Regions from separate parts of the Pseudomonas sp. 22526 genome, predicted to be linked through region 3. Evidence: predicted binding sites of a transcription regulator. Region 3 holds the regulator's gene; each other region holds the start of a gene.

Region 1 (5,521 bases), on a different contig from region 3:
GCCGTGACCAACCTGCATCAGGTCGACGATGCGCCGCTGCATCACGTGGCGATGCCGGACAGCATGTCCAGTTCGCCGTTGGTGGCCGCGCTCGATCCGCGGGTCGACGAGCAGGTGGTGCAGGATCAGATGCAGCAGAGCAGCACGCCGGAAGCCGAACCCCCGGTCGCGACCGAAGATGCTGCGGATGAAGTTGAGGGGTCGGTAGGGAAGCCGGATGATTCCGGGGCGGATCAGTTCAGTGGGGCCAGGCCCTAGAAACGAAAAACGGGCAGTCGCCGCAAGGGACTGCCCGTTTTTTATCGACCCGCGAGTCTCAGAGGTCGTCTTTGTCGAAGCGCCGGGCTTCGCGTTGCAACTGGTAGACGAAGCGCTCGACCTGGCGTTGAACCAGACCGCTCATGTTATGGAAGCGCACGCCGGCGAAAGTCGTGTCGATCTTCTCTTCGTGGTGCAGGTAACGCAGTTCCACCGGAGCAGTCATGCTGCCGAAGGGCAGGGCGGCGATAAAACGCTCGTAGACCTGGCCCAGTTGCAGGCGGCTGGAGATGTCGCCATCGAAACGCAGCTTGCAGCCGGTAGCGGAGATATCCAGCAGTTTGCCGGCGATCGGCGCCTTGAGTTTTTCGCCGCCCAGTTCGATGTTGACCAGTTGGGCCAGCTTCAGGGCAGCGCGAAAGGCATTGCGGCGCTGGTGATAGACCACTTCGTCCGGCAGGGTGCCGCGGTAGCAGCGTCCGCCATTGGATTCGTCGATTGTCGGGATGCCGTTGCTTTCCCAGGCGATGCGCACGCCGTCGTGAAAGCCTTCGACGCGAAACGGTTCGCCGGCGAGCATGAAGCGTTCGCCATCGCGAGGGATCATTTCGTCCAGGGCGATCATGTTGCTGTCGCGATCGACCTCGACCAGATAGCTTTGGAAGCGCTGGCTGCGTTCGTGGAAAGTGATGATCAGCGGGTCATGGCTGTCTTGCAGCAAGCGCAGCGTGGAGTTGATTTCCAAGGGGGTGGTGAGCACCTTGGGTGGCTGCGGCGCATCTTCTGCGTTTACGGCATTGAACACGGTTCATCAATCTCCAGACAAAATACGACTACACGCAAGAGCCAGCATTTTGCCAGCATGTTCCGCGACTTGATAGGGCGCGCTCATCTCTGGGGTCAAGCCTGGCTAAGCGGGCGAGGCTTGGCCAGCTTGGCGGTTGAGCCGCGGGCATCATAGAGGGCTGGAGGCTCGCCACCGGTGAGAATTTTCAATTGATTGGCGGTGGTGGCCTGTTGAACCTGGATCGAACGACCGTTGAGTTCGTTCGCCGCCTGGCAATCGGCAAGCATCTGGGTCAGCACATCGCTCTGGGCCAGCAACTGGTCGCCAATCGAGGAATGGCTGGCCAGTTGTTCCAGGCCGGCGCGGCTGACAGGCAGATTCAGGCTGGCGAGGATTTCGCTGCGTTTGCGGCCATGCTGCTCGAGCAAAATGATCAGGGCTTGCTTCTGCGCGAGAATCTCTTCCAGCAGCGGCATGTCGCGACCGTGCAGGGCGAGGGATTCGGTGTGCAGCAATTCCAGCAATTGTTGAGCTGGAGCAAAGTCGTCAGTGATCAGTTGCAGCAAATTAGTGTCGTGCATGTATGGCCTTGGGTTTTAAGCGTCCAAAAAACTGGCGCAGGCCTTATTGGCTAGCGCTGGGCTTCGAAATTGAGCAGTTTGCTGGCTACACGGTTGCTGTCGACTTTATAGCTGCCATCGGCAATCGCTTGCTTCAACTCGGCCACGCGGGCGTTGTCGACGGCAGGCTGGTCGCGCAGCTTGTCAGTGATCTTCTGCAACTGTTGAGCCTCATTGCTGAGGTGTACCGACTCCCCGCTGGTGCTGGCCTGTTCGGCCGGAGCGTTCAGCGGCGCGGACTTGTCGGCGTCGCCGGTTTCCTTGCTGGCGCTGGTGCGCGTGCTGCCGGTGAGTGAGGGAGAGCTGTTTAAACGGCTGAAATCGATGACCATGGTAAAAAAACCTCTGGGTATTTGGACGCTTGACTTGTTTTCGGCAATACCCCGGAAAACTTTAGGCTCAAATATCGATAAGCCCGCACGCGCCGCTGTTGCCCTGCATGGGCCACAGTTTAGGGGGCAACAGTGCACAGCGCCAGTCGTCTACATCGCGACTTCCACCTGTCCCGGCGCGGTGATCCGCGCTTTGATGACCCGTTGTGAATTGAGGTTCTTGACCCGTATCTGCTCGCTCATGCCGCCATTGGACAGGGCTTCGCCGGGCATTTTCACGTTCAGCGTGCCGCTGCGGGCGGAGATCACCACCTGATCGCCCTTGCGCACCACTTCCGCCTGTTCCAGGTGAACCAGGGTGACGAGTTGGTCGGCGACCATTGGTCGGACAAGCTTCTGCCCGATGGCCTGGTCCACTGAAGTCAGATAGCCCTGGCTGATCTGGCCGATATCGCGCTCGCGTAGTATCACGTCGTCGGGGCTGATGATGCCGGCGCGCTTGAGTGGCCGGGTGGTGGTCACCACTTCGCGGAACAGCTTGACCTGGGCGGGCACGAACACGGTCCAGGGCGAGGCGCCGTCGCAGCGGACGCGAACGGTCACGCGTCCCAGCGGTTGCGCCGGGCTTTCCAGGGTCGCTGTCAATTCCTTGTCGCAGTGCGGCATGCGCAGCCGCGGGTCGAGCTGATTGACCTGGATCTCGTAGCGCCCAGGCGTTTGACTGGTTGCCAGATAGTCTTCTACGGTGAATTCAAGAAACCCCTGAGTGACGCCGATAAGTAGATCAGGCAGGGTTACCGAGTCAGCAACGGCAGGATGGCCAGGGTTTAAAAGAAACAAAGCCGACAGCCCGTACAGCAATCTGCGGTAGTTTGATATCAGGCGTCGGGAAAATGTCGTTTTGGCGTTCATAACAGTTAAAAAGCAAGCGCCGTGCCGTTTAGCGATGAGCGCGCGTCGGATCTTAAGCTTTGGGGAGTCTGGGCATGGCTGGTGTAATGGATTCGGTGAACCAGCGCACGCAACTGGTAGGGCAGAATCGCCTTGAGCTGCTGTTGTTCCGTCTCGACGGGCAGCAGCTCTATGGGATCAACGTGTTCAAGGTTCGGGAGGTGCTGCAATGCCCCAAACTGACGTTGATGCCCAAATCCAGTCCTGTGGTGTGCGGTGTCGCGAATATTCGAGGGGCGACCATTCCGATCCTGGACCTGGCGATGGCCACCGGTTCGGGCGGGCTGCAGGATCTGAGCAACCCCTTTGTCATCATCACTGAGTACAACACCAAGACCCAGGGGTTTCTGGTGCGCTCGGTCGAGCGCATCGTCAACATGAACTGGGAGGAGATCCATCCGCCACCCAAGGGGACGGGGCGCGATCACTACCTGACGGCGGTGACGCGGGTCGACAATCAGTTGGTGGAAATCATCGACGTCGAGAAGGTGCTGGCCGAGGTCGCGCCGACGCCCGAGACCATTTCGGTGGGCGTGGTGGATGTCGAGACTCAGCACAAGGCTGTTTCACTGCGGGTGCTGACGGTCGATGACTCGTCAGTGGCGCGCAAGCAGGTCACGCGTTGCCTGCAGACCGTGGGGGTCGAAGTGGTGGCCCTGAACGATGGCCGGCAAGCGCTGGACTACCTGCGCAAGCTGGTCGACGAGGGCAAGAAGCCTGAAGAAGAGTTTCTGATGATGATCTCCGACATCGAGATGCCGGAGATGGATGGCTACACCCTCACGGCCGAAATACGCAACGATCCACGCATGCAAAAGCTGCATATCATCCTGCATACTTCGTTGTCAGGTGTATTCAATCAGGCGATGGTGAAGAAGGTCGGTGCCGATGACTTCCTTGCCAAGTTTCGTCCTGATGACCTGGCATCCCGGGTTGTCGACCGGATCAAAGCAGCAGATAACAGCTAGGGATATCCATCCCTGGCGGTCACACGATTTAAGAGGCGGCATCATTGTCTACGGGTAATTTGGATTTCGAACAGTTCCGGGTGTTCCTGGAAAAAGCCTGTGGGATCTTGCTGGGCGAGAACAAGCAATATCTGGTGTCGAGCCGTCTCAACAAACTGATGGAACAGCAAGGCATCAAGTCCCTCGGGGAGCTGGTTCAGCGCATTCAGACCCAGCCGCGCAGCGGTTTGCGGGAGATGGTGGTCGATGCCATGACCACCAACGAAACCCTGTGGTTTCGCGATACCTATCCATTCGAGGTGTTGAAGAACAAGGTCTTGCCGGAAGCGATCAAGGCCAGCCCCAACCAGCGCTTGCGCATCTGGTCGGCGGCCTGTTCCTCGGGTCAGGAACCCTATTCGTTGTCCATGTCGATCGATGAGTTCGAGAAGGTCAACATGGGGCAACTGAAGATGGGGGTGCAGATCGTTGCCACCGACCTGTCCGGGACCATGCTGAACAACTGCAAGACCGGCGAGTACGACAGCCTGGCGATTGGTCGCGGTTTGTCGGCCGACCGCCTGCAGCGTTATTTCGACCCCAAGGGGCCGGGACGCTGGGTGGTCAAGGCGCCGATCAAGAGCCGGGTCGAGTTCCGCTCGTTCAACCTGCTGGACAGCTATGCCAGTCTGGGCAAGTTCGACATCGTGTTCTGCCGCAATGTGCTGATCTACTTCTCCGCCGAGGTGAAGAAGGACATCCTGATGCGCATTCACAGCACTCTGAAACCGGGTGGTTACCTGTTTCTCGGGGCTTCCGAAGCGCTCAATGGATTGCCCGACCACTACCAGATGGTCCAGTGCAGCCCTGGGATCATTTACCAGGCGAAGTAAGATTGTCGTTGTTGAAAAGAGAGGCCTTCGGGCCTCTTTTTTTGTGCCCGTGACTCCGCCGGCGGCGCAGGGCGGCAATCACGACATTGCCGCTTTGCTGACGTTTCGCGGAAATGCCTTGCCGCTTTTCTGGCATTGCCGCTTTGCCGCTGCCGGCAAAGCCTTGATTTACGGGGTTCGAGCACTTGGCACGCAGCTTGCTATGTCCAGCTTACGAAAAATCTGGTCGAAGGTTTCCCGACATGAGCATCAGCTTCGATAAAGCGCTCGGCATTCATGAGCAGGCCCTTGGCTTTCGCGCCAAGCGTGCCGAGGTGCTGGCCAACAACATCTCCAACGCCGACACCCCGAACTACAAGGCTCGGGATCTGGATTTCTCCGCCGTGCTCGCCGAGCAGAACGAGAAAGCCAAGAACGGCACCTTTGCCCTGAACATGACCAACAGCCGGCACATCGAAGCCGAAGGCATGAGCAGCGGCAACGAGTCGTTGCTGTATCGCACGCCGATGCAGCCGTCGATCGACCAGAACACCGTGGATGCCCAACTGGAACAGTCGAACTATGCCGAGAACTCGGTGAACTTCCAGGCCAGCTTCACGCTGCTCAACAGCAAATTCAAAGGGCTGGTGTCAGCCCTGCGCGGAGAGTAATCCATGTCCCTCGCCAGTGTTTTCAATATTGCCGGTAGCGGCATGAGTGCCCAGACCACTCGCTTGAACACCGTCGCCAGTAA
Region 2 (5,521 bases), on a different contig from region 3:
GGCCGACCTGCTCGACGCTGCCCTGGGCCTGGCGATGGCTGCTGCCCATGGCGCCGACCACTTCCTGGGTGCCGCTTTGCAGCTCCTCAATGACCTGGCGGGTTTCCTCCACCGATTCCTGGGTGCGGCGGGCGAGGTTGCGCACTTCGTCGGCGACCACCGCGAAACCGCGCCCGGCCTCGCCGGCGCGGGCAGCCTCGATGGCAGCGTTGAGGGCCAGCAGGTTGGTCTGCTCGGCGATGGCGCGAATCACTTCCAGCACCGTGCCGATCTTCTCGCTGTTGGCGGCCAGGCCTTCGACCTGGGTCATGGCGGTGCTCATGTCGGCCGCCAGGTGATCGATGCTGGTGGTGGTGCGGTCGATCACGCTCAGGCCCTGGCGCGTGGCCTGGTCGGCATCGCGGGCGGCCTGGGCGGCCTGGGCCGCGCTGCGGGCGACGTCCTGGGCGGTGGCGCTCATCTCATGGGAAGCGGTGGCCACCTGGTCGACCTGGCGATACTGCTGCTCCATGCCGGCGCTGGTCTGGGTGGCGATGGCCGAGGATTGGTCGGCGGTGCCGCGGGCGTCCTGCACCGAGCGTTTCACCTCGGCGATGATAGGTTGCAGCTTGTCGAGGAAGCGGTTGAACCAGCCGGCCAGCTGGCCCAGCTCGTCCTGCTTGTCGTAGTCCAGGCGCCGGGTCAGGTCGCCTTCGCCGCTGGCGATGTCTTCCAGCATGTGCGCCACGCCGAGGATCGGCCGGGTCACGCTGCGCGCCATCAGCCACACCAGCAGCAAGCCGAGCACCGCGGCCAGCAGGCCCAGGCCCAGCTCGACCAGGGTGCCGGCCTTATTGCTCTGGTCCAGCTGGTTCTTCAGGGCTTCGGCCGGGCCCACCAGGACCCGCTCCGGCACTTGCAGCAGCACGCCCCAGGGCTTGCCGTCGGGAATCGGGGTGAAGGGCGCGAGCACTTTCAGTGCGCTGTCGTTGTGCAGGCTCTGGGTCTGGGTGCTGGCCGACAGCAGGCGGATCAGTTCGCCGCCGTTGGCCTGGTCCAGCTGGTCCAGGCGCTGGCTGAGCTTGCTGGCGTCGGCGCTGTAGCCGGCGAGCAGGCCGACCGGGCTGATGATGCTGACTATGGTCTGGCCGTCATAGAGCTCTTTGCTCGCTTGCTGGCTGACCGATTGCAGGCTGTTGAGGTTGATGTCCACCGACAGCGAGGCGATGACTTTGCCGTTCACCAGCAGCGGGAACACGATGCTGGTCATCAGCACGTTCTGGCCGTCGATCACATAGAAGTAGGGCTCGATCACGCAGGGCTTGAGGGTGCTGCGCGGGCAGGTGAACCAGGCGTTGGCCGGCTGGCCGCTGGGGCCGGTGGTGGTATCGCTCATGTCGCTTTCCGGCAGCGCCATGGAAGTCAGCTTGCCCGGGGTCGGCTGCGACCAGTACAGGGCGAAGCGGCCCTTGTCGTTGCTGCCCAGTTCGTTCTGGCCGCTGAAGAGTTCGTCCTTGCCGTCCAGGGCATTGGCTTCGAACACCAGCGACAGGCCGAGCAGGTCGGGGTTGGCCTGCAGCGCCGACTTCACCTGGCGGGTCAGGTCCTCGCGCAGGTCGAAGGCATCGAGGAAGCGCTTCTCGGCCTGTTCGCGCAGGAACAGCACCTGGCGCGAGAAGCCGTGGCCGTATTGATAGGCGTCCATGAATTGCTGGCGAATGCCCAGCGCCTGGACTTCGCCCTGGGCCTCGATGCGGGCCTGGGCGGCTTCGTTGAGCATCTCCATGCTCGAAGCCTTCACCAGTGAGGAGCTGTGCTCCATGCGGTACAGCGAAAGCCCCACCAGCAGGGTCACGATGCCGGCCAGGCAGAGTCCGGCAAGCAGGGTGATTTTCCACTGGATGGAAAGTTGTCTGAGCGACATGGAGACGTCCTTATTCGATATTTATTTGAGACTTTGCAACGTATCGGCCGAAGAACGGCCTTCTTTAAACGCTCGTTCGAATTTTCCAGGTTTGTGGGCTTACGCCTGTAGCCGCTGGCGCAGCCTGCGATCGACTGCGCAGCAGTCGTAAAGCGGACACCTCATTACATCCAGGCTTGACGGTCGCCCTTTGCGGCCGCTGCGCGCCCGATCGCAGGCTGCGCCAGCGGCTACAGGGAACGTGTTGGCAGGGGGCGGGTTTTGACAAGCGTTGCCCGCTGCTGCAAAGTGCGCGCCCTCTAATAAGACCCTCCTTTTTCAATCCGGCGTCGGCAGCCATGCCCTCTGGCCGGACTCATTCCTTTTGCGGCGTTTTCCCGCCGCAGTGCCATGAGGTAACGATGATTAATGCAGTAATTGCCGCGGTTGGCGTCATGCTGGTCCTCAGCCTGTCCCGCGTGCATGTGGTGATCGCGCTGATCGTAGGCGCGCTGGTGGGAGGGCTGACCGGTGGCCTGGGTATCGAGGCGACCCTCAAGGCTTTCAATAACGGCCTCGGCGGCGGAGCGACTGTGGCCCTGTCCTACGCCTTGCTCGGTGCCTTCGCGGTGGCGATCGCCAAGTCCGGCCTGGCCCATGCCCTGGCGGACAAGATCCTGCTGCTGGTGGACCGCCAGGACGCCAACGGCGGCGGCAGCGTCAAATGGCTGCTGATCGGCCTGTTATGGGTGGTGGCGATCGCCTCGCAGAACATCCTGCCGATCCATATCGCCTTCATCCCGCTGCTGGTGCCGCCACTGTTGTATGTGCTGAGCAAATTGCAGCTGGACCGACGGCTGATCGCCTGCGTCATCACCTTCGGCCTGATCACCCCGTACATGTTCCTGCCGGTGGGTTTCGGCAATATCTTCCTCAACGAGATCCTGCTGGCCAACGTCGCCCGCAGCGGCGTGGACATCAGCAATATCAATGTCACCCACGCCATGGGCATTCCGGCGCTGGGCATGGTCTTCGGCCTGCTGCTGGCCTTTGTCAGCTACCGCAAGAAGCGTGTGTATGACCTGGAGCTGATCGAGAAAGTCGAGCAGGTGACGGTGCAATACAACCCGCGCACGCTGCTGGTGGCGGGCCTGGCGATTGTCGCGGCCTTTGTCATCCAGCTGTTGCTGGATTCGATGATTATCGGCGCGCTGTCCGGCTTCCTGATCTTCTCGGTGTCGGGCATCGTGCGCTGGCGCGAGACCGACGACCTGTTCACCGAAGGCATGAAGATGATGGCGATGATCGGCTTCATCATGATCGCCGCCGCCGGTTTCGCCGAGGTGATGAAGGCCACCGGCGAGGTGAAGAGCCTGGTGGAATCCTCGGCCAGCTGGATCGGCCACAGCAAGGGCGTCGGCGCCTTGCTGATGCTGCTGGTGGGGCTGCTGGTGACCATGGGCATCGGCTCGTCGTTCTCCACCGTGCCGATCCTGGCGACCATCTTCGTGCCGCTGTGCGTGCAGCTGGGCTTCAGCCCGCTGGCCATCGTCTGCATCGTCGGCACCGCCGGTGCCTTGGGCGATGCCGGCTCGCCGGCCTCGGACTCGACCCTGGGCCCGACCTCCGGCCTGAATATCGACGGCCAGCATCACCATATCTGGGACACCGTGGTCCCGACCTTCCTGCACTACAACCTGCCGCTGCTGGCGTTCGGCTGGGTGGCGGCCATGGTGCTCTGAGACCGCAGGGTTTCAGCTGCACCGTGTTGTTGCTATCGCGAGCAAGCTTCGCTCCTACAGAAGCATCAGATATCTGTAGGAGCGAAGCTTGCTCGCGAAAGATCTCAAGGGCGCTGCGTGTCCGCAGGTTCAACGCATCGTCCCGCGGGGCTCAACTTTTGTTCCGGCGTGCCGTTAAGGCTGTATCCCGCCAATAAAATCCAGAGTGAGCCTCCTATGCGCCTAAGTCTGAAGGGCAAAGTCCTGTCCCTCGCGGTCCTCCCGGTCTTGCTGTTTGCGCTGGTGATCAGCCTGACCACGGTTGTCATGCTCAAGCAGCAGGCAAAGAACGAGGTGGACGAGACAAGGCAGCGCCTGCTCGGCGAGGCCAAGACCACGCTGCAGAGCTATGTGGAGGTGGCCCTGAGCACCGTCAAGCCGCTCTACGACGCGGCGGCGCCCGGCGATACCGCGACCCGCGCCCAGGTGGTGAAGCTGCTGTCGAACATCACCTACGGCAAGGACGGTTACTTCTTCGGCTACGACTCCGAGACCGTGCGCCTGTTCAAGGGCAACAGCCCGGACGGCGTGGGTAAGAGCTTCAAGGACAACCGCGACCCCAACGGCGTGTACGTCAACCGCGAGCTGGTCAAGGTCGGCAAGGACGGCACCCACTATGTGCAGTACAGCTCGACCCAGCCGGGCAGCGACGTACTGGTGCCGAAACTGGGCTACACCGAATACCTGCCCAAGTGGGACCTGATCCTCGGTTCCTCGGTGAACCTGGACGGCATCGACGCCCAGGTGGCCGAGGTCGAGGCCAGCGTCAACGAACGCATGCAGGGCATGGTCCTGAGCATCATCGGCATCGCCGTGGTGGTGCTGCTGGTGATCGCCGCCATCGGCATGCTGGTGGCCAATACCATCCTGCGGCCGCTGAACCTGATGAAGCTCAACCTCGACGATATCGCCGCCGGCGAAGGCGACCTGACCCGCCGCCTGGCAATCACCAGCCAGGACGAGCTGGGCGACCTGGCCGGCTCCTTCAACCGCTTCGTCGACAAGATCCACGGCCTGGTGCGGCAGATCACCGAGATGACCGGCCAACTGACCGGCCTGGTGACCCAGGTGTCCGAACAGGCCCAGCGCTCCGAGCAGGCCATGGAGCGCCAGCGCCACGAGACCGATCAGGTGGCGACGGCTATCAATGAAATGTCGTCGGCGGCCCAGGAAGTGGCGCGCAGTGCCCAGGGCGCGGCCGTGGCGGCGCAGCAGACCGACGAGGAAGGCCAGGCGGCCAAGCGCGTGGTGGATGGCAGCATCCAGCAGATTCACGCGCTGGTCAGCGATATCCGCAGCAGCGGCACTTCCCTGGACAGCCTGCAGAAGGACGTGGCGTCGATTGTCAGCGTGCTGGACGTGATCCGTTCCATCGCCGAACAGACCAACCTGCTGGCCCTCAACGCCGCCATCGAAGCGGCGCGGGCCGGTGAGGCCGGGCGTGGTTTCGCGGTGGTGGCCGACGAGGTCAGGGCGCTGGCCAGCCGCACCCAGCAGAGCACCCAGGAAATCCAGGGCATGATCGACCGCCTGCAACAGGGCACGCGCACCGCCGTGGAAGCCATGCGCCGCTCCAGCGATGCCGGTGATGGCACCTCGCACCAGGCCAACGAAGCCGGGGCCTCCCTGGATGCCATGGCGCAGCTGATCGGCACCATCAACTCGATGAACGCACAGATCGCCAGTGCCGCGGAAGAACAGACCGCGGTGGCCGAAGAGATCAACCGCAGCGTGCACCAGATCGCGGTGGCGGTGGACAGCGTCGCCGACGAAACCCAGCTTGGCGCCCAAACCTCACGCAGCCTGGCCGACCTCGGCCAACGCCTGGGCAAGCTGGTGGGGCAGTTCCGTATCTGAG
Region 3 (14,727 bases):
TCGGGTCCAGGCGCAACGAGCGACTGACCTGATGCACCGCCAGCCCCCACTCGTAGCCCTGGACCGAGATCACGTATTGCAGGCCCTGGCGGAAGTCGTCGCGGTAGCGATCGGGCATCACCCAGCGCGCGGTATCCAGCACCTTCAGGTTGCCGGCCTGGCTCGGCAGGATCCCGAGAAACCATTCCGGCTGGCCGAACAACGGCGTCAGTTCGTGCCCCGCCAGGGAGTAGATCGACCCCAGGCAGACCAGCGGCACCGCCAGGGTCAACCCGGCGACATCGAACAGCAGGCACTCGAAGGGCTCCGCCGCCCAGCTCGGCCGGTCGTCGCCCGCCACCGGTGGTGGCGTACTGCTGGGCGGCCGATGCACTTCGACCACCGGCTCGACCAGGCCTTGCAGCAAGGGCGCAACGGTCGACAGGGTGGCCGGCAGTGGCGCGGGCGCCTCCAGTACCGGGGCGATCACAGGCTCCTCGACCCGGGCCAGCGGCGCGACTACAGCCGCGGCTGGCGGCGCACGCTGGACCAGGGCATCGCGAGCCTGTTCTTCGAGCACCGCGGCCTGGAACTCATCCAGGACCTCGCTCGAAACCGCCACTTCTTCTACGGCTGCCTGAACCTGCGGCAGTGCTTCGGGAACTGCGAACTCTTCTTCGGTGGCGTCCTGCAGCAATGCGTCCAGGTAGGACTGCAGCGCCAGCTGCGGCCGGGACGTAACGTCGACAGGACGGTTCATGAGGATGCCCACGGATAAAACCCAGCACAGTGACCTGTAGGCTTTATCGGCCAGACCGGCAGCAGACTTGAATGATCCGGCACGTCAGGCCACCTGCGGGACAAGTTGCTGGGCCAGCAGGTGCTTGAGCAAGGCGCGGTAGGCCAGTACACCGCGGCTCTTGCCGTCGAATTGCGAAGGCGTCAGCCCGGCCCGGCTGGCATCGCGCAGGCGCGTGTCGACCGGGATATAGCCCTGCCAGATCTCATCCGGGAACTTGTCGCGCAACACCCGCAGGGTGCCCAGGGACGCCTGGGTCCGACGGTCGAACAGGGTCGGCACGATGCTGAACGGCAACGCCTGTTTGCGCGAGCGGTTGATCATCGCCAAGGTATTGACCATGCGCTCCAGGCCTTTGACCGCCAGGTGCTCGGTCTGCACCGGGATCACCAGTTGCTGGCTCGCCGCCAAGGCGTTGACCATCAGCACGCCGAGCAACGGCGGGCTGTCGATCACTGCGTAGTCGAAATCCTGCCACAGCTGCGCCAGGCTCTTGGCGATCACCAGGCCCAGGCCGCTCTGCCCCGGCGACTGGCGCTCCAGGGTAGCCAGTGCGGTGCTCGATGGCAGCAGGGAAATACGTTCGTCGCTGGTCGACAGCAACAACTGCCCGGGCAAGCCCTCAGGCACGCTGCCCTTGTGCAGGAACAGGTCGTAGTTACTGTGTTCCAGGCTGTCGGGGTCATAGCCGAAATAGCTGGTCATGGAGCCGTGGGGGTCGAGATCGACCACGACCACGCGCTTGCCCGCCTCGGCCAGCAACCCGGCTAAAGCGATGGAACTGGTGGTCTTACCGACACCACCCTTTTGGTTGGCAACTGCCCAGACTCTCATTCAGATCGTTCCTCCCGGCAGGCACGGGCCGACCGAGAAATAGCACCCAGTTATAAAGCCGGTGACGGAGAATTGACGGCACTCTCGCGTCCCGGCGTCTTGACTGGCGTAGGTGCAGTTTGTGTGCCAGCCCGCTTCAATGCCGCATCCGGTGTTGCATGGGCGGTGCCGGTGCCTGTCAGGCTGCGGCGTACATCGAGATTGCGCGACACCACCAGCACCACCCGACGGTTGCGGGCACGGCCATCGGCCGTCGCGTTATTGGCTACCGGCTGGAACTCGCCGTAGCCGACCGACGCCAGGCGCTGCGGATTGACCCCCTGCATCGACAGCATCCGCACGATGCTCGCCGAACGGGCCGACGACAGCTCCCAGTTGGTCGGGTACTGCGCGGTCTGGATCGGCTGGTTGTCGGTAAAGCCCTCGACGTGAATCGGGTTGTCGAAGGGTTTGAGGATTGCCGCCACCTTGTCGATGATGTTGAACGCCAAGTCGCTGGGCATGGCATCGCCGCTGCCGAACAACAGGCTGGAGTTGAGTTCGATCTCGACCCACAGCTCGTTGCCGCGCACGGTCATCTGGTTGGAACTGATCAGGTCGCCAAAGGCCGCGCTGATATCGTCGGCGATGCTTTTCAGCGGGTCGCTGGCGCCGGCGATACCGGCATCGGTCTGCTCGCTGTCCTTGACCAGCGGCTTGGCCGGGGTCACGGTCTGGGGCCGCTCCTCACCGATGGGAATCGGCTTGAGGGCGCGATCCGAGTCGGTGAACACGCCGATCAGCGCTTCGGAAATGACCTTGTACTTGCCCTCGTTGATCGAGGAGATCGAGTACATGACCACGAAAAAAGCGAACAGCAAGGTGATGAAGTCCGCGTAGGACACCAGCCAACGCTCATGGTTGACATGCTCTTCATGCCGGCGACGACGGGACATAGTCCATTACCCCCATCAATCCATGAAGCCTTGCAGCTTCAACTCAATGGAACGAGGGTTTTCACCTTCGGCAATCGACAGGATTCCTTCAAGCAACATTTCGCGATAACGCGACTGCCGCAAGGCTATGGACTTGAGCTTGGCGGCGATCGGCAGCAACACCAGGTTGGCGCTGGCCACACCGTAGATGGTCGCGACGAAGGCCACGGCGATACCGCTGCCCAGCTGCGTCGGGTCGGCCAGGTTGCCCATGACATGGATCAGGCCCATGACCGCACCGATGATACCGATGGTCGGCGCGTAGCCGCCCATGCTTTCAAAGACTTTGGCCGCTTCGATGTCACGGCTTTCCTGGGTGTAGAAATCCACTTCCAGGATGCTGCGGATGGATTCCGGCTCGGCGCCGTCCACCAGCAGTTGCAGGCCCTTGCGCGAATAGGTGTCAGGCTCGGCATCCGCCACGCCTTCCAGGCCCAGCAGGCCTTCCTTGCGGGCGGTCAGGCTCCAGTTGACGACACGATCGATGCCACCGGCCAGGTCGACCCGCGGTGGAAACAGGATCCAGCCGAGGATCTGCATGGCCCGCTTGAAAGCGCTCAGCGGCGACTGCAGCAATGCCGCACCGATGGTCCCGCCGAGCACGATCAGCGCCGCCGGACCATTGGCCAGGGCCGACAGATGACCGCCTTCCAGGTAGTTGCCACCGATGATGGCGACGAACGCCATGATGATCCCGATGAGGCTTAGAACATCCATCAGAGACAAGCCTCGACCAGATGCTTGCCGATGTCGTCCAGGCCGTACACCGCATCCGCCAGCTCCGCCTTGACGATCGCCATCGGCATCCCGTAGATCACGCAGCTCGCCTCATCCTGGGCCCAGACCGCGCTGCCGCCCTGCTTGAGCAGGCGCGCGCCTTCGCGACCGTCGGCGCCCATGCCGGTGAGGACCACCGCCAGAACTTTGTCGCCGTAGGACTTGGCCGCCGAACCGAAGGTGATGTCCACGCACGGCTTGTAGTTCAGACGCTCGTCGCCCGGGAGGATTTTCACCGCGCCACGGCCGTCGACCATCATCTGCTTGCCACCCGGTGCCAGCAGCGCCAGGCCCGGACGCAGGATGTCGCCATCCTCGGCTTCCTTGACGCTGATCCGGCAGAGCTTGTCCAGGCGCTCGGCGAACGCCTTGGTGAAGGCCGCCGGCATGTGCTGGATCAGCACGATCGGCGCCGGGAAGTTGGCCGGCAGTTGGGTCAACACCCGCTGCAGCGCCACCGGACCACCGGTGGAGGTACCGATGGCCACCAGTTTGTAGGCCTTGCGCTTGGGTGCCGCCGACGAACCAGTGGCCGTCGTGCGGGCAGGAACCGGCGCCGGTGCCGGACGTGCCGGGACCGTGCTGCTGAAGCTGCTGGTGCTCGATGGCGCAGGCGTCGGTGCCGGTTGTGGCGCCGGGGCACTGTAGCTGCTGAAACGACGGTTACTGCGCGAGATGCTGTGGACCTTCTCGCACAGCAGTTGCTTGACCTTCTCGGGATTGCGCGAGATGTCTTCGAAATTCTTCGGCAGGAAATCCACCGCGCCGGCATCCAGCGCATCCAGGGTCACCCGGGCGCCTTCATGGGTCAGCGAGGAGAACATCAATACCGGCGTCGGGCAGCGCTGCATGATGTGCCGCACCGCCGTGATGCCATCCATCATCGGCATCTCGTAGTCCATGGTGATCACGTCCGGCTTGAGCGCCAGAGCCTGATCGATCGCCTCTTTACCGTTGGTCGCGGTACCGACGACCTGGATATTGATATCCGCTGAAAGAATTTCCGAGACGCGGCGGCGGAAGAACCCCGAATCGTCCACCACCAGGACCTTGACTGCCATAAACACTCCGTTAGGCGGGGCAAGGCAAATGGCCCCGCCCCTCCGGTATTCAAATACGCCGTGCGGCGTAACGCTTGAGCATGCTCGGAACATCGAGAATCAGGGCGATGCGGCCGTCACCGGTGATGGTGGCGCCGGACATCCCCGGAGTTCCCTGGAGCATCTTGCCCAATGGCTTGATGACGACTTCTTCCTGGCCGACCAGTTGATCGACGACGAAGCCGATGCGCTGGGTGCCAACCGAAAGGATCACCACGTGGCCTTCGCGCTGCTCTTCGTGAGCGGCGGAACTGACCAGCCAGCGCTTGAGGTAGAACAGTGGCAGCGCCTTGTCGCGAACGATCACCACCTCCTGGCCGTCGACCACGTTGGTGCGCGACAGGTCCAGGTGGAAGATCTCGTTGACGTTGACCAGCGGGAAGGCGAACGCCTGGTTGCCCAGCATCACCATCAGGGTCGGCATGATCGCCAGGGTCAACGGCACCTTGATGACGATCTTCGAACCCTGGCCCTTGGTCGAGTAGATGTTGATCGAACCGTTGAGCTGGGAAATCTTGGTCTTCACCACGTCCATGCCCACACCGCGGCCGGACACGTCGGAGATCTCGGTCTTGGTCGAGAAACCCGGGGCGAAGATCAGGTTGTAGCACTCGGTGTCGCTCAGGCGATCGGCGGCATCCTTGTCCATCACCCCACGCTTGACCGCAATGGCGCGCAGGACGTTCGGGTCCATGCCCTTGCCGTCATCGGAGATCGACAGCAGGATGTGGTCGCCTTCCTGCTCGGCCGCCAGCACCACCTTGCCGCCACGGGACTTGCCCGCTTCCTCGCGCTCTTCCGGCGACTCGATACCGTGGTCGACGGCGTTGCGCACCAAGTGCACCAGCGGGTCGGCCAGGGCCTCGACGAGGTTCTTGTCGAGGTCGGTCTCTTCGCCGACCAGCTCCAGGTTGATCTCTTTCTTGAGCTGGCGGGCCAGGTCGCGAACCAGGCGCGGGAAGCGTCCGAAGACCTTCTTGATCGGCTGCATCCGGGTCTTCATCACCGCGGTCTGCAAGTCGGCCGTGACCACGTCGAGGTTCGACACGGCCTTGGACATGGCTTCGTCGCCGCTGTTGAGCCCCAGGCGCACCAGGCGGTTACGCACCAGCACCAGCTCGCCGACCATGTTCATGATTTCGTCCAGCCGCGCGGTATCGACCCGCACGGTGGTTTCGGCTTCGCTGACCGGCTTTTCCGCCGGGGCGGCAGCCGGGGCACGAGCAGGTGCCGGAGCAGCCGCTGCAGCCGGTTTCGGCGCTTCGACCTTGGCTTCGGCTTTCTTCACCGCCGGCTTGGCGACGGCGGCAGGCGCCGAGGCCGTGACAGCCGTTGCGCTACCCACGGTCGCTGCGGCAGCGGGTACTTCAGAGAACTTGCCCTTGCCATGCAGCTCGTCGAGCAGGGATTCGAACTCCTGGTCGGTGATCAGGTCGCTACCGGCAGCGGCCGCGCTTGGCGCAGCCGGCGGCACCGCCGCGGCCACCGCGGAATCCAGTGCTTCTACCGCAAAGTTGCCTTTGCCGTGCAGCTGGTCCAGCAGTGCTTCGAATTCGTCATCGGTGATTTCGTCGCTGGCCGCGGCTTTTTCCGCAGCGGGCGCCGTGGCCGAAGGTGCCACCGCATCCGGTGCGAACTGGCCCTTGCCATGCAATTGATCGAGCAGCGACTCGAACTCGGCGTCGGTAATTTCGTCGCTGGCCGCTTCACCACCGGCCAAAGGCGCAGCAGGTGCAACAGCAGCCGGGGCTTCGGCCTCGGCCTTGGCGGCATTGAGCGAATCGAGCAGCTGCTCGAACTCGCTGTCGGTGATATCACCGGACTCGCTTTCGGTCGATTCGGCGACCGGCTCGGCAACGGCTTCAACCTCGGCCACCGGTGCGGCGACCTCCTCGGCCCCCGCAGACTCGGCCAGGCGGGCCAGGGCCGCCAGCAGTTCCGGAGTGGCGGCGGTGATCTCGGTACGCTCGCGAACCTGGCCGAACATGCCGTTCACCGCGTCCAGCGCTTCGAGCACGACGTCCATCAGTTCCGCGTCGACGCGGCGCTCACCCTTGCGCAGGATGTCGAACACGTTTTCGGCGATGTGGCAGCACTCCACCAGCTCGTTGAGCTGGAGGAAGCCGGCGCCCCCTTTTACAGTGTGAAAACCGCGAAAAATTGCGTTGAGCAGATCCGCATCGTCCGGTCGGCTTTCCAGCTCGACCAGTTGTTCGGACAGTTGCTCTAGAATCTCGCCGGCCTCAACCAGAAAATCCTGAAGGATTTCTTCATCGGCGCCGAAGCTCATGTATGGGTGCTCCTAGAATCCAAGGCTGGAAAGCAAATCGTCGACATCGTCCTGACCGGATACAACGTCTTCACGTTTATCGGCATGAATCTGCGGACCTTCACCCTTGGCCAGATGTTTTTGCGGATCTTTTTCAGCGAGGATCGATTCACGGTCATGTTCGATGCCGGCAAAACGATCGACCTGGCTGGCCATCAGGACCAGTTTGAGCAGGTTGCTCTCGACTTCGGTGACCAACTGGGTCACGCGCTTGATCACCTGACCGGTCAGGTCCTGGTAGTCCTGCGCCAGCAGAATGTCGTTGAGGTTGCTCGATACCGCGCGCGTCTCTTGCTCGCTGCGGGTCAGGAACCCGTCCACCCGGCGGGCCAGGTCGCGGAATTCTTCGGCGCCCAGTTCGCGACGCATGAAACGTCCCCAGTCGGCGCTCAGGGCCTGGGCTTCGCTGCTCAGGCCATTGACCAACGGGGTGGCGCTCTCGACCAGGTCCATGGTGCGGTTGGCCGCGGCCTCGGTCAGCCTGACCACATAGGACAGGCGCTCGGTGGCATCCGTGATCTGTGAAACTTCCTCGGCTTGCGGCATATGCGGGTCAATCTGGAAATTGACGATGGCGCTATGCAGCTCGCGGGTGAGCTTGCCGACTTCCTGGTACAGGCCGCGGTCACGGGTCTGGTTGAGCTCATGGATCAGTTGCACGGCTTCGCCGAACTTGCCTTTTTCAAGGCTGTCGACCAGTTCGAGTGCGTGTTTTTTCAGGGTCGATTCGAAATCGCCCAATGAAGATTCGTTGTGCTCCATAGCTCCCCCGTGGCGGAATGGTTCCACATCTCAACCGATGCGTTCGAAGATCTTCTCGATCTTCTCTTTCAACGCCTGGGCCGTGAAGGGCTTGACCACATAGCCGTTTACGCCGGCCTGGGCAGCTTCGATGATCTGTTCGCGCTTGGCTTCAGCGGTCACCATGAGTACCGGCAGGTGCTTGAGTTTTTCATCGGCGCGCACATGGCGCAGCAGATCGATACCGGTCATGCCAGGCATGTTCCAGTCCGTTACCAGAAAGTCGATGCTCCCGCTGTTGAGGACCGGAATGGCGGTGGTGCCATCGTCAGCCTCGACCGTGTTGGTGAACCCCAGGTCACGCAACAGGTTTTTTATGATCCGCCGCATCGTTGAGAAGTCATCAACGATGAGGATTTTCATGTTCTTGTCCAATTCGACCTCCAAGCAGTCTTAAACGCGTCCAGCACCTGAACGCGCCATTCAATCAATCAGGCAGAGCACTCAACGACTGCATGGAATACACACCGCAAGACCGGCAACGTCGTGCCAGTCTCGTCCGCAGTGTCCCCCACACTGCCTGTCAGCGCGCTCGCCACTCCCCCAAACGCCCCCGCAAACGGGCCGCGCACTGGCTGTGTAACTGGCTGACCCGCGATTCGCTGACCCCCAGGACCTCACCGATTTCCTTGAGGTTCAGCTCTTCGTCGTAGTACAGCGCCAAGACCAGTCGCTCACGCTCCGGCAAATTGGCAATCGCGTCCGCCAGCGCAGCCTGGAAACGTTCGTCCTCCAGGTCGCGCGACGGCTCGAGATGAGCACTCGCGCCATCCTCATGCAGCCCTTCATGCTCGCCGTCCTGCAACAGGTCGTCGAAGCTGAACAGGCGACTGCCCAAGGTGTCGTTCAAAATCCCGTAATAATCGTCGAGACTCAATTGAAGTTCGGCCGCAACTTCATGATCTTTAGCGTCACGACCGGTTTTAGCTTCAATTGCGCGAATGGCATCGCTCACCATCCGGGTATTGCGATGTACCGAACGCGGCGCCCAGTCACCTTTACGAACCTCATCGAGCATCGCGCCACGGATACGGATACCCGCGTACGTCTCGAAACTCGCGCCCTTGCTCGCGTCGTACTTGGTCGACACTTCGAGCAGACCGATCATCCCGGCCTGGATCAGGTCTTCGACCTGGACACTGGCCGGCAGGCGCGCCAGCAAGTGATAGGCAATACGCTTGACCAGTGGCGCATAACGCTCGATCAATTCGTACTGGCTGTCACGTGCCGACTTTTTGTAAAGGTTGTAGCCGCTGGCGCTCATAGCACCGGTCCCGCTGTCTGATGCACTAGCCGCTCGACGAAAAATTCCAGATGTCCACGTGGGTTGGCCGGCAACGGCCAGGTATCGACTTTCTGCGCAATGGCCTTGAACGCCAGCGCGCACTTCGAACGCGGAAACGCCTCATAGACCGCACGCTGCTTTTGCACGGCCTTGCGCACGCATTCGTCGTAAGGCACGGCGCCGACGTATTGTAGGGCTACGTCCAGGAAGCGGTCCGTGACCTTGGTCAACTTGGCGAACAGGTTGCGGCCTTCCTGCGGGCTCTGCGCCATGTTGGCGAGCACGCGGAAGCGGTTCATGCCGTAGTCGCGGTTGAGCAGCTTGATCAGCGCGTAGGCGTCGGTGATCGAGGTCGGTTCGTCGCAGACCACCAGCAAGACTTCCTGGGCGGCGCGGACGAAGCTGACCACCGAGTCGCCGATACCGGCAGCGGTGTCGATCACCAGTACATCGAGGTTGTCGCCGATGTCGCTGAATGCCTGGATCAGGCCGGCATGCTGCGCCGGGCTCAGATGAACCATGCTCTGGGTGCCGGACGCGGCCGGCACGATACGGATTCCACCCGGCCCCTGCAGCAGCACATCGCGCAGCTCGCAGCGGCCTTCGATCACGTCGGCGAGGGTCCGTTTGGGGGTCAGCCCCAACAGCACGTCAACGTTAGCCAGACCCAGGTCGGCGTCCAGCAGCATGACGCGCCGGCCGAGCTCCGCTAGGGCCAGGGACAAGTTCACTGACACGTTAGTCTTGCCGACGCCACCTTTGCCGCCGGTCACCGCGATCACCTGTACGGGATGCATGCTGCCCATGTTCTTTCTTTACCTTGTCTTACTTAGACGGGGCCACATAACTGGCTGCGCGTTCACCAACGGAACAATGCCTGGCAGACCATCGATGTAGGTACATTGCAATTTTTTCATGATTCCCTCAGCCAACCCGCTTGGTCGGGTTGTGGTAGAGGTCAGCGAACATGTCAGCCATGGCTTCTTCGCTGGGTTCTTCCTGCATCTGCACGCTCACCGCACGACTGACCAGCTGGTGACGGCGCGGCAAGTGCAGATCGTCCGGAATCCGCGGGCCATCGGTCAGATAGGCAACGGGGAGTTCGTGACTGATCGCCAGGCTCAGCACCTCACCAAGGCTGGCGGTTTCATCCAGTTTAGTCAGGATGCAGCCGGCCAGCCCGCAACGCTTGTAGCTGTGGTACGCGGCGGTTAGAACCTGTTTCTGGCTGGTGGTTGCCAAGACCAGATAATTTTTTGCCCGGATCCCACGTCCGGCCAGGCTTTCCAGCTGCATGCGCAGGGCCGGGTCGCTGGCTTGCAGGCCGGCGGTGTCGATCAGCACCACGCGCTTGCGCAGCAGCGGATCGAGGGCTTGCGCCAGGGACTGGCCCGGGTCGACATGAGTCACCGAGACGTTGAGGATCCGCCCCAGAGTCTTGAGCTGTTCCTGGGCGCCGATGCGGTAGCTGTCCATGCTCACCAGCGCGATGTTCTGCGCGCCGTACTTGAGTACGTAACGGGCAGCCAGCTTGGCCAGGGTGGTGGTCTTGCCCATGCCGGCGGGGCCGACCATGGCGATCACACCGCCCTCCTCCAATGGCTCGACTTCCGGGGTCACGATCATCCGCGCCAGGTGGGCCAGGAGCATGCGCCAGGCCTGGCGGGGTTCGTCGATTTCAGTGATCAGCGCCAGCAGGTCGCGGGCCAGCGGACCGGACAGGCCGATACGCTGCAGGCGCCGCCAGAGGTTGGCCTGCTCGGGCCGGCTGCCTTGCAACTGGCTCCAGGCCAGGGAGCCGAGCTGGACTTCCAGCAGCTCGCGCAGGCCGTTGAGTTCAAAACGCATCGAGTCGAATGCCCGCTGATCGACCGCTGGCGCGGCGGCCACCGGAGCCGGGCGCTGGGGCTCGCTGAACGTAGGTTCGATCAGCGGCTCGGCGGCGGTCAGCGGCAGGCCGGCGAACAGCTGGCGACTGGTGCTGGCATCGCCGTCGCCACGCAGGCTCAGTTCGGCCTGGGCGGTAACGATGCGCGACTGAGTCTTGCGCAGTTCGTCCTCAAGCTCCATGTTCGGCACCCGGGGCGCCAGCGCCGACAGCTTGTAATCCAGGGCAGCCGTCAGCTCGACACCGCCGGCGATGCGGCGATTGCCAATGATGGCGGCGTCGGCGCCCAGCTCATCACGAACCAGCTTCATGGCCTGACGCATATCGGCGGCGAAAAAACGCTTAACTTGCATAACCCACTACCTCAGCCGTTGGGCCCTACTGTCGCAACGATGGTCACTTGCTTGTTGTCAGGGATTTCCTGGTAAGCCAACACGTGCAAGCCCGGGACCGCCAGGCGCCCGAACCGCGAGAGCATCGCGCGGACCGGACCGGCTACCAGCAGAATCACCGGTTGACCTTGCATTTCCTGGCGCTGCGCGGCTTCGATCAACGAACGCTGCAGCTTCTCAGCCATGCTTGGCTCCAACAGAACACCCTCTTCCGAGCCTTGTCCTGCCTTTTGCAGACTATTGAGCAAAATCTGTTCCAACCTGGGCTCCAAGGTGATCACAGGCAGCTCAGACTCAGTCCCTACAATGCTTTGCACGATGGCGCGCGACAATCCGACGCGCACCGCGGCCACCAAAGCGGCAGTATCTTGACTCTTGGCGGCATTGTTCGCGATGGCTTCGGCAATGCTGCGGATATCGCGCACCGGCACCTGTTCGGCCAGCAGCGCCTGCAGCACCTTGAGCAACTGGGACAACGAGAGCACGCCCGGCACCAGTTCTTCCGCCAGCTTCGGCGAGCCCTTGGCCAGCAGTTGCAGGAGCTGCTGGACTTCTTCGTGACCGATCAGCTCGCTGGAGTGCTTGTACAGAATCTGGTTGAGGTGGGTGGCGACCACGGTGCTGGCATCGACCACGGTGTAGCCCAGCGATTGCGCCTGGGCGCGCTGGCTGATCTCGATCCACACCGCCTCCAGGCCGAAGGCCGGATCTTTGGCGGTGATACCGTTGAGACTGCCGTAGACCTGCCCCGGGTTGATCGCCAGCTCGCGGTCCGGATAGATCTCGGCCTCGGCCAGGATCACCCCCATCAGCGTCAGCCGGTAAGCGCTGGGCGCCAGGTCGAGGTTGTCGCGAATATGCACGGTGGGCATGAGGAAGCCCAGGTCCTGGGACAGCTTCTTGCGCACGCCCTTGATCCGCGCCAGCAGTTGCCCACCCTGGTTGCGGTCCACCAGGGGAATCAGGCGATAGCCGACCTCCAGGCCGATCATGTCGATCTGGGTCACGTCATCCCAGCCCAGTTCCTTGGTTTCCATGGCGCGGGCCGGCGAAGGCAGCAGCTCCTGCTGGCGCTTGACCTCTTCCAGCGCCTGGACCTTGACCACGTTCTGGCGCTTCCAGAACAGGTAGGCAGCGCCAGCCGCCAGGGCCGCCATGCTCAGGAAGGAAAAGTGCGGCATGCCCGGCACCAGCCCCATCACCGCCATCAGGCCGGCGGCGACGGCCAGGGCCCGGGGCGAGGCGAACATCTGCCGGTTGATCTGCTTGCCCATGTCTTCGGAACCGGAAGCACGGGTCACCATGATCGCGGCCGCGGTGGACAGCAGCAGCGATGGCAGTTGCGCCACCAAACCGTCACCGATGGTCAGCAAGGCGTAGACCCGGCCGGCATCGCCGAAGGACATGTTGTGCTGGAAGATACCGACCGCCATGCCGCCGATCAGGTTGATGAACAGGATCAGCAGGCCGGCGATGGCGTCACCGCGGACGAACTTGCTGGCACCGTCCATGGAGCCATAGAACTCGGCTTCCTGGGCCACTTCCTGGCGCCGCGCCTTGGCCTGGGACTGATCGATCAGGCCGGCGTTGAGGTCGGCGTCGATGGCCATCTGCTTGCCCGGCATCGCATCGAGGGTGAAGCGCGCGCTCACCTCGGAAATCCGCCCGGCACCCTTGGTCACCACCACGAAGTTGATGATCATCAGGATCGCGAACACCACGATACCGACCACGTAGTTACCGCCGATCACCACCTCGCCGAAGGCCTGGATCACTTTACCGGCGGCGGCGTGACCGTCCTGACCGTGAAGCATCACCACCCGCGTGGAGGCCACGTTCAGCGCCAGGCGCAACAGGGTCGCCACCAGCAGGATGGTCGGGAATACCGCGAAATCCAGCGGCCGCAGGGCATACACGCAGACCAGCAGGACGACGATCGACAGGGCGATGTTGAAGGTGAAGAACACGTCCAGCAGGAACGGCGGCACCGGCAGCATCATCATGGCCAGCATGACCAGCAGCAACAGCGGCACACCCAGATTCCCCCGACTGAGGTCAGTCAGGTTAGTGCGAGCCGTGCTGATTAACTGAGAGCGATCCACCGGTATTCCCCGTTCCCTAAAGCAAACTTTTGACGCCTGGAGGCGGCGCAGGGCGGGTATTGCAAGAAGCCTTCCAACTTTGGCCTGGAAGCCAAACTGATTTATGGCGTTGCGCCATCATCCACTATAAATGGCACTTTCGGCGCCATCGCGAGCAAGCTCGCTCCTACAGAATCCGCACTCAATCTATAGGAGCGAGCTAGCTCGCGATAACCTCGGCACAGCCAAGGCCGACCTCAGGAATCGCGCCGCAAATCCGGCGGAATCGGCAGGTCCTTGAGCGGATCGGGACGCTTGCCCTTGCCAGCCTGGTGCTGGCGAATCTGATAGACATACGCCAGCACCTGGGCCACCGCCAGATAGAGCCCGGCCGGGATCTCCTGCTCCAGCTCGGTGGAGTAGTAGATCGAACGCGCCAGCGCCGGCGACTCCAGCAACAGCACTTCGTTGGCCACGGCGATCTCGCGGATCTTCAGCGCCAGGAAATCGCTGCCCTTGGCCAGCAACACCGGCGCCCCGCCCTTCTCCGCGTCGTACTTGAGCGCCACGGCGTAGTGGGTCGGGTTGGTGATGACCACGTCCGCCTCGGGAATCGCCGCCATCATCCGCCGCTGCGACATCTCGCGCTGGGCCTGGCGAATCCGCTGCTTGACCTCCGGGCGCCCTTCCTGGTCCTTGTGCTCGTCCCGCACTTCCTGCTTGGTCATCAGCAGCTTCTTGTAGCTCTGGTACAGCTGCACCGGCACGTCCACCGCAGCGATCAGGATCAGCCCGCAGGCCATCCACAAGGTGCTCCAGGCCACCACCTGCACACTGTGGATAATCGCCTGCTCCAGCGGCTCGTGGGCGATCCGCAGCAGGTCGTCGATATCCGAGCGCAGCACCGACAAAGCCACGACCAGGATCACCACAAACTTGGCGAAGGCCTTGAGCAGCTCGATCAGCGAGGTCGGCGACACCATGCGCTTCATGCCGCTGAGCGGGTTCATGCGACTGAACTTGGGCGCCAGGCTCTTGGTTGAAAACAGCCAGCCGCCCAAGGAGATAGGACCGATGAGTGCCGCCAGCACCAGGGGCAGCAGGATCGGCATCGCGGCGATAATCGCGATCTTGCCCGAATGCAGCAGGTACAGGCCCATGGCGCCGGGGCTGAGCAGCACCTCGCGCGGCAGGGAGAAATTCAGGCGCATGATTTCCAGCAGGTCTTGCGCCACCCCCGCGCCATAGATCAGCAGGCCAGCGGCTCCGATCATGGTGATCGCCAGGGTGTTGAGCTCTTTGGAGCGGGCAATCTCGCCCTTTTCCCGGGAGTCCTTTTTACGTTTCTCCGTGGGGTCTTCTGTCTTGTCCTGACCGCTCTCGCTCTCAGCCATGGTTCAACGCGCCTGTGCCAGGTTGCGCAGCAACTGCAGGGCCTCGACGGCCAGCGGTTGGTACTGGTTGAGAATGTCGCCCAGGCTGATCCAG

What was found. Region 3 encodes FliA, which starts transcription of late flagellar genes. Its sites were predicted from a motif close to CTAAAGTTTNNNNNNNNNNNGCCGNTAA; they were not measured.
Region 1: flgM (flagellar biosynthesis anti-sigma factor FlgM) is a predicted target of FliA. The motif match lies at 2,035-2,062, and genes of this name have one in related genera.
Region 2: ACTJKT_RS09725 (methyl-accepting chemotaxis protein) is a predicted target of FliA. The motif match lies at 3,775-3,802, and genes of this name have one in related genera.

The regions. Positions count from the first base shown of each region.
Region 1 covers NZ_JBQENK010000003.1:105,276-110,796, forward strand. Annotated here, with positions in the region: gene ACTJKT_RS05250 (MFS transporter) at 1-258, shown strand, start outside; gene ACTJKT_RS05255 (flagellar brake protein) at 317-1,063, opposite strand; gene ACTJKT_RS05260 (flagella synthesis protein FlgN) at 1,159-1,626, opposite strand; gene flgM (flagellar biosynthesis anti-sigma factor FlgM) at 1,677-1,997, opposite strand; gene flgA (flagellar basal body P-ring formation chaperone FlgA) at 2,148-2,909, opposite strand; gene ACTJKT_RS05275 (chemotaxis protein CheV) at 2,984-3,916, shown strand; gene cheR (protein-glutamate O-methyltransferase CheR) at 3,961-4,788, shown strand; gene flgB (flagellar basal body rod protein FlgB) at 5,031-5,438, shown strand; gene flgC (flagellar basal body rod protein FlgC) at 5,442-5,521, shown strand, end outside.
Region 2 covers NZ_JBQENK010000005.1:159,366-164,886, reverse strand. Annotated here, with positions in the region: partial or broken gene ACTJKT_RS09740 (methyl-accepting chemotaxis protein) at 1-271, opposite strand, end outside; partial or broken gene ACTJKT_RS09735 (HAMP domain-containing protein) at 614-1,684, opposite strand; gene ACTJKT_RS09730 (Na+/H+ antiporter family protein) at 2,308-3,624, shown strand; gene ACTJKT_RS09725 (methyl-accepting chemotaxis protein) at 3,841-5,520, shown strand.
Region 3 covers NZ_JBQENK010000004.1:62,110-76,836, reverse strand. Annotated here, with positions in the region: gene ACTJKT_RS07235 (chemotaxis protein CheW) at 1-739, opposite strand, end outside; gene ACTJKT_RS07230 (ParA family protein) at 824-1,612, opposite strand; gene motD (flagellar motor protein MotD) at 1,663-2,547, opposite strand; gene ACTJKT_RS07220 (flagellar motor protein) at 2,563-3,303, opposite strand; gene ACTJKT_RS07215 (protein-glutamate methylesterase/protein-glutamine glutaminase) at 3,303-4,424, opposite strand; gene ACTJKT_RS07210 (chemotaxis protein CheA) at 4,474-6,753, opposite strand; gene ACTJKT_RS07205 (protein phosphatase CheZ) at 6,766-7,554, opposite strand; gene ACTJKT_RS07200 (chemotaxis response regulator CheY) at 7,585-7,956, opposite strand; gene fliA (RNA polymerase sigma factor FliA) at 8,117-8,857, opposite strand; gene fleN (flagellar synthesis regulator FleN) at 8,854-9,684, opposite strand; gene flhF (flagellar biosynthesis protein FlhF) at 9,803-11,119, opposite strand; gene flhA (flagellar biosynthesis protein FlhA) at 11,131-13,260, opposite strand; gene flhB (flagellar biosynthesis protein FlhB) at 13,497-14,633, opposite strand; gene fliR (flagellar biosynthetic protein FliR) at 14,637-14,727, opposite strand, start outside.